Regions from separate parts of the Achromobacter sp. KK8 genome, predicted to be linked through region 1. Evidence: riboswitches for the same ligand, from Rfam matches in the RefSeq annotation. Region 1 holds a riboswitch; the other holds the start of a gene.
The links. Region 1 has a riboswitch for glycine ahead of gcvT (glycine cleavage system aminomethyltransferase GcvT). Riboswitches for the same ligand answer to the same signal wherever they lie in the genome.

Region 1 (7,428 bases):
ACCGTTCCGAGAACGCGTCCGGTCTGGGTATCCGCGCCCTGTCCGCGGCGATCGAGGCCGAGGGCGTCGAGGTGATCGGGGTGACCAGTTACGGCGACCTGAGTTCGTTCGCCCAGCAGCAGAGCCGTGCCAGCGCGTTCATCCTGTCGATCGACGATGAAGAGTTCGACGTGGATTCGCCCGAAGACGTGGCCAGCGCCATCAAGAACCTGCGCACCTTCATCGGCGAACTGCGTTTCCGCAACGCCGACATCCCCATCTACCTGTACGGCGAGACGCGCACCTCGGAACACATTCCGAACGACATCCTGCGCGAGCTGCACGGCTTCATCCACATGTTCGAGGACACCCCCGAATTCGTGGCGCGCCACATCATCCGCGAAGCGCGCAGCTATGTGGACAGCCTGCCGCCGCCGTTCTTCCGCGAGCTGGTCAAGTACGCCCAGGATGGCTCCTATTCCTGGCACTGCCCGGGTCACTCGGGCGGCGTGGCGTTCCTGAAGAGCCCGGTGGGCCAGATGTTCCACCAGTTCTTCGGCGAGAACATGCTGCGCGCCGACGTCTGCAACGCCGTCGACGAACTGGGCCAGCTGCTGGACCACACCGGCCCGGTGGCCGAGTCCGAACTGAACGCGGCGCGCATCTTCCACGCCGACCACTGCTACTTCGTGACCAACGGCACCTCGACCTCGAACAAGGTGGTGTGGCACGCCAACGTCGCCGCCGGCGACGTGGTGGTGGTGGACCGCAACTGCCACAAGTCGATCCTGCATGCCATCACCATGACGGGCGCGATCCCGGTGTTCCTGCGCCCGACGCGCAACCACCTGGGCATCATCGGCCCGATCCCGCTGGAAGAGTTCCACCCGGACAGCATCCGCAAGAAGATCGAGGCCAACCCGTTCGCGCGCGAAGCCGTGAACAAGAACCCACGCATCCTGACGCTCACGCAGAGCACCTACGACGGCGTGATCTACAACGTCGAGATGATCAAGAAGGAACTGGGCAGCTACGTCGACACGCTGCACTTTGACGAAGCCTGGCTGCCGCACGCGTCGTTCCACGAGTTCTACCAGGACATGCACGCGATCGGCCAGGACCGTCCGCGCAGCAAGGACGCGATGGTGTTCGCGACCCACTCCACGCACAAGCTGCTGGCCGGCATCTCGCAGGCCTCGCAGATCATCGTGCAGGAATCCGAGACCCGCAAGCTGGACCGCAACGTCTTCAACGAAGCCTACCTGATGCACACGTCGACCTCGCCGCAGTACGCGATCATCGCGTCGTGCGACGTGGCCGCGGCCATGATGGAGCCGCCGGGCGGCACCGCGCTGGTCGAGGAAAGCATCCGCGAAGCCATGGATTTCCGCCGCGCCATGCGCAAGGTGGAATCCGAGTTCGGCAAGAACGACTGGTGGTTCAAGGTCTGGGGCCCGAACCGCCTGGTGTCCGAAGGCATCGGCAACCGCGACGAGTGGATCCTGGAGTCGAACGACCACTGGCACGGCTTCGGCGACCTGGCCGAAGGCTTCAACATGCTGGACCCGATCAAGGCCACGGTCATCACGCCGGGGCTGGACATGTCGGGCAGCTTCGGCGAAACCGGCATTCCCGCCGCGCTGGTCTCCAAGTACCTGACCGAGCACGGCGTGGTGGTCGAGAAGACCGGCCTGTATTCGTTCTTCATCCTGTTCACCATCGGCATCACCAAGGGCCGCTGGAACACGCTGCTGACCGCGCTGCAGCAGTTCAAGGACGACTACGACCGCAACCAGCCGCTGTGGCGCATCCTGCCGGAATTCTGCCGCGACCATCGCCGCTACGAGCGCATGGGCCTGCGCGACCTGTGCCAGCAGATCCACGAAGCCTACCGCGAGCGCGACGTGGCCCGCCTGACCACCGAGATGTACCTGAGCGACATGGTGCCGGCGCTCAAGCCGTCCGACGCCTTCGCCCGCATGGCGCACCGCGAGGTCGAGCGTGTCGACATCGACCAACTCGAAGGCCGCGTCACCGGCGTGCTGCTGACGCCGTATCCTCCGGGCATCCCGCTGCTGATCCCGGGCGAACGCTTCAACCGCACCATCGTCCAGTACCTGCAGTTCGCGCGCGAGTTCAACGAACGCTTCCCCGGCTTCGAAACCTACATCCACGGCCTGGCCGACGAAGTGGGGCCGGACGGCGAGAAGCGCTACTACGTTGATTGCCTGATCGAAGACTGATCAGGTCCGGAGTCCCGATGTTCGATGTCGCCGTCCTCGGTGCCGGCGCCGCCGGCATGATGTGTGCCGCGGTCGCCGGCCAGCGCGGCTTGCGCGTGGTGCTGGTGGACCACGCCGAGCGCCTGGCCGAGAAGATCCGTATCTCGGGCGGCGGCCGTTGCAACTTCACCAACATCGGCGCGGGACCCGCCAATTTCCTCTCCGACAACCCGCATTTCTGCCGCTCGGCGTTGTCGGGCTACACCCCGCAGGACTTCCTGGCGCTGCTCAAGCGCCACCGCATCGCCTGGCACGAGAAGCATCGCGGCCAGCTGTTCTGCGACGATTCCAGCGAATCCATCATCGAGATGCTGCGCGCCGAATGCGATGCCGGCGGCGTACAGTGGCGCATGGGCTGCCAGGTGGCCGAGGTGGCGCATGGCGAGGCGGGCTTCGAGCTGCGCACCAGCCAGGGCGCGATCCGCGCGGCCAAGCTGGTGGTGGCCACGGGCGGCATGGCGATCCCGCAGTTGGGCGCCACCGACTTCGGCCTGAAGCTGGCGCGCCAGTTCGGCCTGAAGGTGGTCGAGCCGCGGCCGGCGCTGGTGCCGCTGACCTTCGACGCGGCGCACTGGCAGCCGCTGGCGGAGCTGTCCGGCGTGGCGCTGGAGGTCAGCCTGGCGACGGGGCAGGGCAAGGCCCGGGGGGAATTCCTGGAAGACCTGCTGTTCACCCATCGCGGGTTGTCGGGTCCGGCCATCCTGCAGATCTCCAGCTTCTGGAAACCGGGCGAGCCCATCGTCATCGACCTGGCGCCGGGGCGCGACCTGGCGGCCGAACTGCTGGCGGCCAAGTCCGGCAACCGGCAGCAATTGCATACGGTGCTGGCCGGCCTGTGGCCCAAGCGCCTGGCCGACCGCTGGCTGCAGCTGGCCGAGCAGGGCGGCAAGCCGGGCCTGGCGGCCTTGCGCCTGGCCGACGCGCCCGACAAGACCCTGCGCGCCCTGGCGCAGGACATCCACCAATGGACGCTGGTGCCCAGCGGCACCGCCGGCTACAAGAAGGCCGAGGTCATGCGCGGCGGCGTCGATACGCGCGGCCTGGACCAGAAATCGATGCAGGCCCGCACCACCCCCGGCCTGTACTTCATCGGCGAGACCGTGGACGTCACCGGCTGGCTGGGCGGCTACAACTTCCAGTGGGCCTGGGCCTCGGGCGTGGCCTGCGGCAAGGCGCTCTAGGCGTTCCTGGCGCTTGATCCAACGCTTTTCCCGTCCGTCGGGCGCGGGCACGCTTCGTGCTGCCCGCCAAGGCCTGTCCGGCCCATAGCCTGACTGCATGACGGGCATTGCAACGTTGTCGTTGTGATATCAAATAAAAATACCTATCATTTGTATTTCACAAATTCAGCTGTGCCGCATCCGGTGGCGCCGCCTGATGGAGACCGCCTTGGCCTATACCTTGCCGCCCCTGCCTTACGCCTATGACGCGCTCGAACCGCACATCGACGCGCTGACGATGGAAATCCATCACAGCAAGCACCACCAGACCTACGTCAACAACCTGAACGCCGCGCTCGAAGGCGCCGGCATCGCCACCGACGAGCCGGTCGAGGCCCTGGTGGCGCGCATCGACCAACTTCCCGAAGCCGTCCGTGGCGCGGTGCGCAACAACGGCGGCGGCCACGCCAACCACAGCCTGTTCTGGTCGGTCATGTCGCCACGGGGCGGGGGCGAGCCCGACGGCGCGCTGGCCCGCGCCATCGACACCGAACTGGGCGGACACGCCGCCTTCCGCGAAGCCTTCACCAAGGCGGCGCTGACGCGCTTCGGCAGCGGCTGGGCCTGGCTCAGCGTGACGCCCGCCGGCAAGCTGGCGGTGGAAAGCAGCGCCAACCAGGACAGCCCGCTGATGCAGGGCAACACGCCGATCCTGGGCCTGGACGTGTGGGAACACGCCTACTATCTCAAGTACCAGAACCGCCGCCCGGAATACATCGGCGCCTTCTACAATGTGATCGATTGGCCCGAGGTGGCGCGCCGCTACGCCGCCGCCGTGGGCTGAGCCGGCATTGCGCGGGGGCAGCGGTCCATGAATACCTTCAGCCGTCATCGCATCCGGCCCGCGGCCACCAGCGTCAGTGTCTGGACGCTGGCGGTGCTGGTCGCCTGCCTGGGCCTGCACCAGATGTGGGTCTATTTCAACGACCACGCGCCGCACGTGGCCGACGCCCTGCTGGGCGGCATGGTCGCCGCGGGCGCCACCGCGGCGGGCACGCTGCCGATCCTGTTCGCGCGCACCATCCCGCAGAAGATGCAGGACAGCATGTTCGGCTTCGGCGCCGGCGTGATGCTGGCCGCCAGCGCCTTCTCGCTGGTGGCGCCGGGCATCGCGGCGGCCGAGGCGCAGGGCGCGGGGCCGTGGGGCGCCGGCCTGACGGTGGGCGCCGCCATCCTGCTGGGGGCGGCGGCGCTGTTGCTGATGGACCGGTTGCTGCCCCATGAGCATTTCATCAAGGGTCGCGAAGGCATCGAGGCCCACCGGCTGCGCCGAACCTGGCTGTTCGTCTTCGCCATCACCCTGCACAACCTGCCCGAAGGCCTGGCCATCGGCGTCGGTTATGCCGGCAACGATCCGGTGCGCGGCACGGCGCTGGCCACCGGCATCGCCATCCAGGACATCCCCGAGGGCCTGGTGGTGGCCGTGGCGTTGATCGCCGCGGGCTACAAGCGCGCGTTCGCGGTGGCGCTGGGCATGCTGTCGGGCCTGGTCGAGCCGGTGGGCGCGGTGCTGGGCGCGGCCGTGGTGGGCTGGTCGGCGGCGCTGCTGCCGTGGGGCTTGGGCTTTGCCGCCGGCGCCATGTTGTTCGTGATCAGCCACGAAATCATCCCCGAATCGCACCGCAAGGGGCACGAGGTCTACGCCACCTGCGGGCTGATGCTGGGCTTCGTGCTGATGATGCTGCTGGACACGGCGCTGGGCTGAAGCGGCGCCCGGGCGGCGATCGCGGATCAACAACGGAACCGCGTTTCGCGGTATGCTTTCGGCGCTGTCACGCATGTTGCGGGAGAGAGCGGCCGTTCGCGGCTGCCGCCGAAGGCGCAATTCGCCCGGAATCGCTCAGGTATCCCATACCGCGCATGCTTGCCCTGTCCCGGTTTTCACCGCGCGGACTCGGCAAAGCAGCACTCTGGAGAGACCTGGCGCCGCTGCCCAATCAGGGACATAGCGAGCAGCCCAGGCGCCGAAGGTGCAAACCCGCCACGCGGGGCAACTCTCAGGCAAAAGGACAGAGGGGCGGAAGATTCAGCCGTTGCGCGGGCGTTTTCCGTCTGTCCGCCAGCGGCATTCCGTAACCCTGGCACCGCTGCCGCTCCGGAGTACCCGCGCATGTCCGCAACCCTCAAACGCACCCCGCTGGCCGAAGAACATATCGCCTCCGGCGCCCGCATGGTCGATTTCGGCGGCTGGGATATGCCCCTGGCCTACGGCTCGCAACTGGAAGAGCACCACGCGGTGCGCCAGGACGCCGGCATGTTCGACGTTTCGCACATGCTCAACGCCGACGTCACCGGCCCCGACGCCTACGCCTTCCTGCAACGCCTGGTGGCCAACGACGTCGCCAAGCTGACCGTACCGGGCAAGGCGCTCTACACCTGCATGCTGAACCCGCAGGGCGGCGTCATCGACGACCTGATCGTGTACTTCTTCGCGCTCGACGAATGGCGCGTGGTGGTCAACGCCGGCACCGCCGACAAGGACATGGCCTGGATGCAGCGCGTCAAGCAGGCCGGCAAGTTCGACGTCACCATCACGCCGCGCCGCGACCTGGCCATGATCGCCGTGCAGGGCCCCAACGCCCGCGCCAAGGTCTGGGCCGCGCGCCCGGCCTGGCAGGCTGCCAGCGAGCCGCTGACCTCGTTCGTGGCCGCGCGCGTCGGTGACGACACGCTGGTGGCGCGCACCGGCTACACCGGCGAAGACGGCTTTGAAATCGTGCTGCCCGCCGCCGAGGCGGTGCAACTGTGGCGCGACCTGGCGGCCCAGGGCGTGCGCCCGGCGGGCCTGGGCGCGCGCGACACGCTGCGCCTGGAAGCCGGCATGAACCTGTATGGCCAGGACATGGACGAACTGACCCAGCCCGGCGAAGCCGCGCTGACCTGGACGGTGTCCCTGAAGAACCCCGAGCGCCGCTTCATCGGCCGCGACGCGCTGGAGCAGTTCGCCACGCCCGCCGCCTTCGTCGGCCTGAAGCTGCAGGAACGCGGCGTGATGCGCGCCCACATGGCGGTGCGCACCGCGCACGGCGTGGGCGAACTCACCAGCGGCACCATGTCGCCGACGCTGGGCGTTTCGATCGGCTTTGCCCGCCTGCCGCAAGGCGTGGTCGCGGGCGACACGGTCGAGGTCGACATCCGCGGCAAGTGGGTGCCCGCCCTGGTCTGCAAGCTGCCGTTTGTCCGTAACGGCAAAGCCGTCGAACACTCGTAAACTCGAAGCTTCACGCCGGTGGCCGGCCCTGCGGGGCGCGGCCGCCGGCGCGAGGCGCGCAACACCATTTCCTTATCCGAATCCCCCAGGAGTTCCCATGAGTCTGCCCACCGATCGCAAGTACACCGAGTCCCATGAATGGGTCAAAGCCGAAGGCGACGTGTTCGTCGTCGGCATCACCGATACCGCCCAGGACCAGCTGGGTGACCTGGTCTTCGTCGGCGACGTCAAGGTCGGCGCCAAGCTGAACGCGGGCGAGACCGCCGGCGTGGTCGAGTCGGTCAAGGCCGCCTCCGACATCTACGCGCCCGTGGCCGGCGAAATCGTCGCGTTCAACGACGAGCTGGAAAGCAACCCCAACCTGATCAACGAATCGGCCTTCACCGCCTGGATCTTCAAGATCAAGCCGGTCAACGCCGCCGATGCCGACAAGCTGCTGGACGCCGCCGGCTACGAAGCCGTGGCCAACGGCTAAGCCGGCCAGGGCGGGCGCGGCGCTGGCGCCGCCGCCCGTCCATGCATCACCGTCCGTCCTTCCCGACGACACCGCCATCTCGAGATCCCCCCATGTCGCGCGCCCTAGACACCCACACCGACTTCATCCCCCGCCACATCGGCCCCTCCGACGCCGACCAGGCCGCCATGCTTGCCGCCATCGGCAGCCCCAGCCTGGACGCCCTGATCGAAGAAGTCGTGCCACCCAAGATCCGCAGCCAGGCGCCGCTGGCGCTGCCGC
Region 2 (7,428 bases), 1.5 Mb from region 1:
GCCAGGCGGTGGGCGCGGCGCCGCTGCAAGTCAGCGGCGAACACGCGGGCTTTCACCTGGTGTGGTGGCCGCCGCCCGGCATCGACGTGGCGGCATTGCTGGCGCGGGCGCGCGCGCTGGGCGTGGGGCTGCAGCCGGTCGCGGAATTCTGCCGGCGCGTGTCCTGGCCGGCGGGCGTGGTGATCGGCTACAGCGCGCGCCAGGAGGCGGAACTGGACAGCCTGGAGGCGCTGCTGCGGGAAGTCGCGGGCGTTTCGTAGCAAAATGCGGCATGGCGCCGCCGCGTCCCCTTCACCGTTTTTTCCAGGATTCCTCATGCCGCAACTCGATCTCTACCAGGTGGACGCTTTTTCCGCCGCGCCCTTTGGCGGCAACCCCGCCGCGGTGGTGCCGCTGGAGGCATGGCTGCCGGATGCCACGCTGCAACGCATCGCCGAAGAGAACAACCTGTCCGAGACCGCCTACGTGGTGCGCCGCGGCGACATCCACGAGCTGCGCTGGTTCACGCCCGCGGTCGAGGTCGACCTGTGCGGCCATGCGACCCTGGCGACCGCCTGGGTGCTGTTCGAGCAATTGGGCGCCAGCGAAGAGGTGCTGCGCTTTGCCACCCGCAGCGGCGAACTGCGGGTGCGGCGCGCCGGCGACGGGCTGGCGATGGACTTTCCCGCCAGGCGCCCGGTGGCCGAAGCCATCCCCGACGGCCTGCTGCGGGCGCTCGGCCTGCCGGCGGCGCGCGCGCTGTACCGCACCGACGACTACCTGGTTGTGATCGACGACGAAAGCCTGATCGACGGCCTCGCGCCCGACTTCGCCGCGCTGGCGGCGTTCGACGTGCGCGGCGTGGCGGTGACGGCGCCGTCCACCCGCTACGACTTCGTGTCGCGCTGGTTCGGGCCGCGCGTCGGCGTCAACGAAGACCCGGTCACGGGGTCGGCGCACACCTCGCTGGCGCCTTATTGGGGCGAGCGGCTGGGCAAGACCCGGCTCACCGCCGAGCAGGGCGGGGCGCGCAAGGGCCAGCTGCGCTGCGAGCTGCGCGACAACGGCCGCGTCATCATCAGCGGCCAGGCCGCGTTGTACCTGCGCGGCACGATCTTCCTGTGAACCGCGCCGCCATCACCGAAAACCTATTGCCTCATCAACACTTCAAATAAGGCCGCCGCGACACGCGCCTAGAATCTGCCGTCACGAGAGCCGGACGGAACGATCCTTCCGCCGCCGGACACGACAACAAGGAGACGCAGGGCAATGGATGCGGTGTGGATAGTCGCCCTCGGGGCGGCCGTGGCGGGATTCGTGCAGGGCCTGTCGGGCTTTGCCTTCGGCATGGTGGCCATGTCGTTCTGGGCCTGGGTGCTGGATCCGCGGCTGGCGGCGGCGCTGGCCGTGTTCGGCGCGCTCACCGGCCAGCTGCTGGCGGTATTCTCGGTGCGGCGCGGCTTCAACTGGCCCTTGCTGTGGCCCTTCCTGCTCGGTGGCCTGGCGGGTATTCCGCTGGGCGTCCTGATCCTGCCGCACCTGGACATGGACTGGTTCAAGGCGGTGCTGGGCGCGCTGCTGGCGCTGTGGTGTCCGGTCATGCTGATGGCGCAGCGCCTGCCGCGCATCGGCGGCAATCGCTGGGGGGACGGCGCGGTCGGGCTGGTGGGCGGCGTGATGGGCGGCATCGGCGGCTTCGCCGGCAGCGTGCCGACGCTGTGGTGCACGCTGCGCGGTTTCGGCAAGGACACGCAGCGCGCCGTGATCCAGAATTTCAATCTGTCGATGCTGGCCGTGACCATGGCCACCTACCTGGCCACGGGCATCGTCACGCGCGACATGGCGCCCATGTTCGCCGTGGTGGCGCCGGCCATGCTGATCCCCACGCTGCTGGGCACGCGCCTGTACATCGGCATATCGGAAGTCGCGTTCCGCCGCCTGGTGCTGGGGCTGCTGACCTGCTCGGGACTGACACTGCTGGCCTCCTCGGTGCCGCGGCTGCTGGGGTATTGAGGGCCGATCCGCGTCCGGCCCGCTCCCGGCCTGTGCTCTGCCGCAATGGCTTCACGACAGTCCCACTCCTTCCCGCACGCTCGCCGCCAGCATCTGCGCCGTGGCCGCCGACAGCGTCCAGCCCAGGTGCCCATGGCCGGTGTTGTAGAACACGCCGGGCCGCTTGCCGGGGCCGACGCGCGGCATCATGTCGGGCATCATCGGCCGCAACCCGCACCAGGGCACCACGCGCGCCGTGCGCACGCCGGGAAAGTGGCGGCGGGTCCAGTCCACCAGCGGCTGGATGCGTTCGGCGCGGATGTCCAGGTTGAAGCCGTTGAACTCGGCCGTGCCGGCCACGCGGAAACGGTCGCCCAGGCGGCTGGTGACGATCTTGGCGGCCTCGTCCAGCAGGCTCACGCTGGGCGCGGCGGCCTGGCTGGCGGCGTCGTCCAGGTGCACGCTGATCGAATAGCCCTTGACCGGATAGATGTTCAGCCTGTCGCCCAATTGCCGCGCGAACTGGCGGCTGGCGGCGCCGGCGCAGACCACGATGGCGTCGGTCTCGTGCTGTTCGCGCCGCGTGCCGTCCTCGCGCGCCAGGTCCAGCACGTAGGGCAGGCCGTCGCGGCTGATGGCGCGGATGTCGGCATCCTGTTCGAAGCGCACGCCGCGGCGCGCGCAGGCCCGCGCCAGGCCGCTGGTGAACTTGTGGATGTCGCCGGTGGCATCGGACGGCGTGTAGAAGCCGCCGTGGCAGGGCGTTTGCAGCGTCGGCTCGATGCCGCGGATTTCCTCCGGCGTGACCGCGTGCCGCTCCAGCCCGCCTTCGCGCAGCAGCGCGTTGGCGCGGCGCGCGGTCTCGAAGCTGGCGGCATCGTGGTAGATGTGCAGGATGCCGCGGCGCTCCAGGTCGAAATCGATGCCTTCCTCCTCGGCCATGGCGTACAGGTGCTGGCGCGCCTCGATCGCCATGCGCGTGGTGGCGATGGTGTTCTGGCGATAGTTGCGGATCTGCCCCATGAACTGGGCCAGCCATGAATACTTGTGCCAGCTCGGACGCGGATTGAGCAGCAGCGGCGCGTCGTGGCGGCCGAGCCAGCGCAGGCCTTTCAGGATGGTGGCGGCGCTGTTCCAGACTTCGGCATTGCTGGCGGACAACTGGCCGCCGTTGGCGTAGGACGTCTCCATGGCGGGATAGCGCTGACGGTCGTAGACGGTGACGTCGTAGCCCAGTTTGCTCAAGGCGTAGGCGGACGTGACGCCGGTGATACCGGCGCCGATGATGGCGATGCGGGGCATGATGGCTCCAGATGGCGTGGCCACGATCCGATGATCGCGGCACCCCATCTGTCTCTGTACCTGAGAGCTTCACCCGGGCGCGAGGGCGCGGGTTCCCCTTCGGTGGGCGCCAGGCGCCTCTCTCCAGATTGTCTAGACCGCGCAGTCCTGTTGCCTGAGAGTTTCCGGGGCGGTTGCTCCGTCGGCGCCCGCCACGGGGGACGGGACTCTTCTGCGGGGTTTTGAATCGACGCAGTGAGAATAGCCAAAATCTGCCGCGAGCGGGACTCAGGGTTAATACCAGGAAGGAGGCGGATAGGCTCTACACTGGGCGCCAACCCGCGCGGCACGCGCCGGTCAGAAAACGAAAGGACGATCCCGCATGCGCGCTCCGGCAATGTTCCGTATTTCCCTGCTATCCACGACGTTGGCGCTGGCCCTGGCCGGCACCGCCTCGGCCAGCCCGGCCGTTGCGCAAGCGCCCGCCGCCAAGGCAGCCACGGCATCGGCCTCCGCATCCACGCCCGCCAAGGCCGATCGCGCCACCGCCGCCGTCGACGCCGCGGTGGCCGAGGTCATGCGCCAATACGGCATCGACGGCATGGCCATCGGCGTCAGCCACAACGGCGAGCAGCGCTTCTTCAACTATGGCGACGCCTTGCGCCAGCCGCGCCGCGCCGTTTCCAGCGACACCCTGTTCGAACTGGGTTCGATCAGCAAGACCTTCACCGTCACGCTGGCCGCCTACGCGCAGGCCACGGGCCGCCTGTCGCTGGCCGACAGTCCGGCCAAGTGGGTGCCCGAGCTGCAGGGCAGCGAATTCGCCAAGCTGACGCTGGTGAACCTGGCCACGCACACCGCCGGCGGCTTTCCCTTGCAGGTGCCGGACGCGGTCCAGAACACGGCGCAACTGATGGACTACCTCAAGGCCTGGACCCCGCGGTATGCGCCCGGCACGAAGCGCACCTATGCCAACCCTAGCATCGGCATGCTGGGCGTGGTGGCGGCGCGCGCGCTGGGCGAGTCCTACGTGGCGGCGATGGAGCAGCAGCTGTTTCCCAAGCTGGGCCTGCGCGACACCTGGCTGGAAGTGCCGCCGCGCAAGATGCCCGACTACGCCCAGGGCTACGACAAGCAGGACGCGCCGGTGCGCCTGAACCCGGGCGTGCTGGCCGACGAGGCCTACGGCGTGAAGTCCAGCGCCCGCGACATGCTGCGTTTCATCGAGATCAACCTGGGCGCCGCGCCGGTCGACGCCACGCTGCAGCGCGCCATCGCCGAGACCCACACCGGCTATTACCAGTTGGGCGCGATGACGCAGGACCTGATCTGGGAACAGTATCGCTACCCGGTGTCGGTGGACGACCTGGTGCGCGGCAACTCCGCCCAGGTCGCGTTCGAGACCCTGCCGGTCAAGGCCCAGCAACCGCCGCTGGCGCCGCAGCAGGCGGTGTGGGTCAACAAGACCGGCGCCACCAACGGCTTTGGCGCCTACGTGGCGTTCGTGCCGTCGCGCAAGCTCGGCATCGTGATCCTGGCCAACCGCAACTATCCCAACGAGGCGCGGGTGCGGTTGGCGCTGCGGGTGCTCGAGGCGCTGGCGCCGTGAATGCCGCCGCCCGGCGCGCGGCGGCCTTCAGGATCGGGCCGCAGGGGGCGCCTGGCCGGCCGCCCTGGCGCCATCGAACCTCGGCAGCAACCCCATGATCTCCAGCCGCGCGCACAACTCGCCCAGCCGCCGCAGCTTGTACGCTTCGACATCCATGCCGCCATAGTCGTAGAAGCCTTGCCCTTCGCGCAGGCCGTTGCGCCCCTGTTCCATGTTGCGTTCGATGATGGCCGGGGCCGCGAAGCGCGCATCGAGCGCGCCGGACAGGTAGCGCGAGGCGTAGTAGAGGATGTCGCCGCCGCCCCAGTCGATGAACTCCAGCAGGCCCAGCACCGAGAAGCGCAGGCCGAAGCCCAGCCGCACGGCGGTGTCGATGTCCTCGGCGCTGGCCACGCCTTCCTCGACCATGCGGGCCGCCTCGTTCATGGCCAGCGCCTGGATGCGCGGCACGATGTAGCCGGCGGCGGGCGCGCACCGCACCGGCGTCTTGCCGGCCAGGCGCAGCACCGCCAGCAGGTCCTGCAACGCCGCGTCGCTGGTCCGCGGGCCGGGGCTCACCTCCACCAGCGGGATCAGGTAGGCGGGATTGAGCCAGTGCGCGTTCAGGAAGCGGCCGGGCGCGCGCACCATGTCGGCCAGTTCGGTGACCAGGAAGGTCGAGGTGGTGGAGGCGATGACGCTGTCCGGCGCGCAGGCCTCGCCGAGCCAGTCGAAGGTGTCGCGCTTGATGTCCAGTTGCTCGGGCACCGCCTCGAACACCACGCGGGCGCGGGCCAGGTCGGCCAGGGCGTCCTCGCGCGCCACCAGGCGCACGCGGCCCAGCGCGGTGTCGGCCTGGGCCTCGTCCAGCAGGCCCAACCGCACGAGCGTGCCCAGTTCGCGCCGCAGGCCGCCCAGCACGCGGGCGAAGGTTTCGGCGCGCTCGCCGCGCGCGCGCGGCTTGATGTCGATCAGCGTAACGTCCAGTCCGGCATGGATGTATGACAGGGCGATGCCCATGCCCATGCGGCCGGCGCCGACCACGCACAAGGTCCGTTCCATGGTCAGCATCCTTGCGCGAGCAGCGCGACCATGTCGGCGCGCGACAGGGCGTCCAGCCCCAGCGCCTCCAGCGTGCGGCCTTCGGCGTACAGGTCGCGGCCGGTCACGGCCGAGGCCACGCTCAACAGGCCCTGCGCCACCGGCGTGGGCACGCCGGCCCAGCGGCCGGTCGACACCAGGAACGACAGGCCCAGGCGCGTGTCTTCCAGCATGTAGCGGTGCGTGCCCAGGTCGATGGTTTCGCGCCAGTCGCCGCTGTCGGTCAGCTTGCCGTGGGCGCCGCGGCCATACATCCATTCGTCGCCCTCGCTGGCATAGTGGTCGGCCAGCGGAAAATGCGGCGCGGCGTAGCCCAGCGCGGCGCGGATGGCGATGCGTTCGGCGTCCAGCGCGTCGGTCACGCGGCGGATCGACGGCTGCGTGCCCTCGTTGTGGATGTCCCAGCGTTCGAAGTGTTCGAGCGGACCGGCGTTCATCAGGATCAGCGGCGGGTGGATCACCGGGCCGGCGTTCATCAGCGCCCCGGACAGGGCGTCCTCGATCGGTTCGACGCTCGGATAGGCCTGCGCCAGCGTTGCCAGCGCGGAGCCGGCCAGGCGACTAGGGAACACGCCGGTGGGCAGGCGCGTGGCGTAGGCGCTGATGACGACGCGGTCGCCGTGCTTGCGCGCCAGATAGGGCAGGGTGCCGGTCTCGGCAAAGGCGACCTCGGCCGGGTTGCCGGCCTGGCGCAGGGCGCGGGCAAACAGATAGCTGCCGAAGGTGCCGGGCGGCAGGAACACCACCTGGCCGTCGCGCAGGTGCGGCGCCAGCTCGGGCGCCAGCGCCGCATGCGAGGTGGACGGCAGCGGAATCACCAGCAGTTGCGCGCCCGCGGCGGCGGCGGCCAGGTCGGCCGTCAGCTCGATCTGGCCGGGCGCCTCGCCCAGGGCGATACGGCGGGTGCCGCGATAGTCGGTGACTTCCAGGGCGCCGGCGCGGCGCGGGCTGTCGAACGCCGCCGCGTCGCGGCGCCACAGGCGCACCCGATGTCCTTTTTCCGCCAGGTCGGCGGCCGCCGCGTAGCAGCCGTGGCCGCCTCCAATAACGCCGATGCGCATGATCGAGCTCCTTCGTGAGAGCTTCGATCCTAGCGATGGCCGGCACGGCGGACTGCGCCGCAGGCGCAAGCGGAATACGGAATCGGCAAGGGAATGCGCGGCGGGGCGCGGCCCGCTGCGTCGGCAGGCGCGACCCGCCACCGCAATGGGCCTGGCGCCCCGCGCTTGAACAGACCTCGCGCGCCGCCCTTCAACAGGCGCGGGCGCGGCCCTGCCGGAGCGTGTCGGACGGCAGGCAGCCGTAGCGCTTGCGGTAGTGCGTGGCGAAATGGCCGAAGCTGGTCACGCCGCAGCGCAGCAGGATGTCGGTGACGCTGTCGCCGTCGCCGGCGTTGCCCAGCGCCGCGTGCGCCAGCGCCAGGCGGCGGTTGCGCAGGTAGTCGCTGGGGCTCTGCTGCAGGAACTGGGTGAAGCCGTTCTGCAAGG

Region 2: it holds a riboswitch for glycine, as region 1 does, so the genes downstream of both, ACVN9Z_RS26305 (D-amino acid dehydrogenase) here and gcvT (glycine cleavage system aminomethyltransferase GcvT) in region 1, are expected to answer to the same signal.

Annotation. Positions count from the first base shown of each region.
Region 1 covers NZ_CM135178.1:809,451-816,878, reverse strand. The annotation lists gene ACVN9Z_RS03765 (arginine/lysine/ornithine decarboxylase) at 1-2,222, shown strand, start outside; gene ACVN9Z_RS03760 (BaiN/RdsA family NAD(P)/FAD-dependent oxidoreductase) at 2,240-3,442, shown strand; gene ACVN9Z_RS03755 (superoxide dismutase) at 3,651-4,265, shown strand; gene ACVN9Z_RS03750 (ZIP family metal transporter) at 4,293-5,186, shown strand; glycine riboswitch at 5,256-5,348, shown strand; glycine riboswitch at 5,382-5,504, shown strand; gene gcvT (glycine cleavage system aminomethyltransferase GcvT) at 5,592-6,692, shown strand; gene gcvH (glycine cleavage system protein GcvH) at 6,790-7,167, shown strand; gene gcvP (aminomethyl-transferring glycine dehydrogenase) at 7,260-7,428, shown strand, end outside.
Region 2 covers NZ_CM135178.1:5,709,348-5,716,775, reverse strand. The annotation lists gene pdxR (MocR-like pyridoxine biosynthesis transcription factor PdxR) at 1-260, shown strand, start outside; gene ACVN9Z_RS26315 (PhzF family phenazine biosynthesis protein) at 316-1,104, shown strand; gene ACVN9Z_RS26310 (sulfite exporter TauE/SafE family protein) at 1,249-1,992, shown strand; gene ACVN9Z_RS26305 (D-amino acid dehydrogenase) at 2,044-3,273, opposite strand; glycine riboswitch at 3,318-3,404, opposite strand; glycine riboswitch at 3,406-3,497, opposite strand; gene blaELC (ELC family class C beta-lactamase) at 3,635-4,861, shown strand; gene ACVN9Z_RS26295 (3-hydroxybutyryl-CoA dehydrogenase) at 4,889-5,902, opposite strand; gene ACVN9Z_RS26290 (NAD/NADP octopine/nopaline dehydrogenase family protein) at 5,905-7,002, opposite strand; gene ACVN9Z_RS26285 (AraC-like ligand-binding domain-containing protein) at 7,193-7,428, opposite strand, start outside.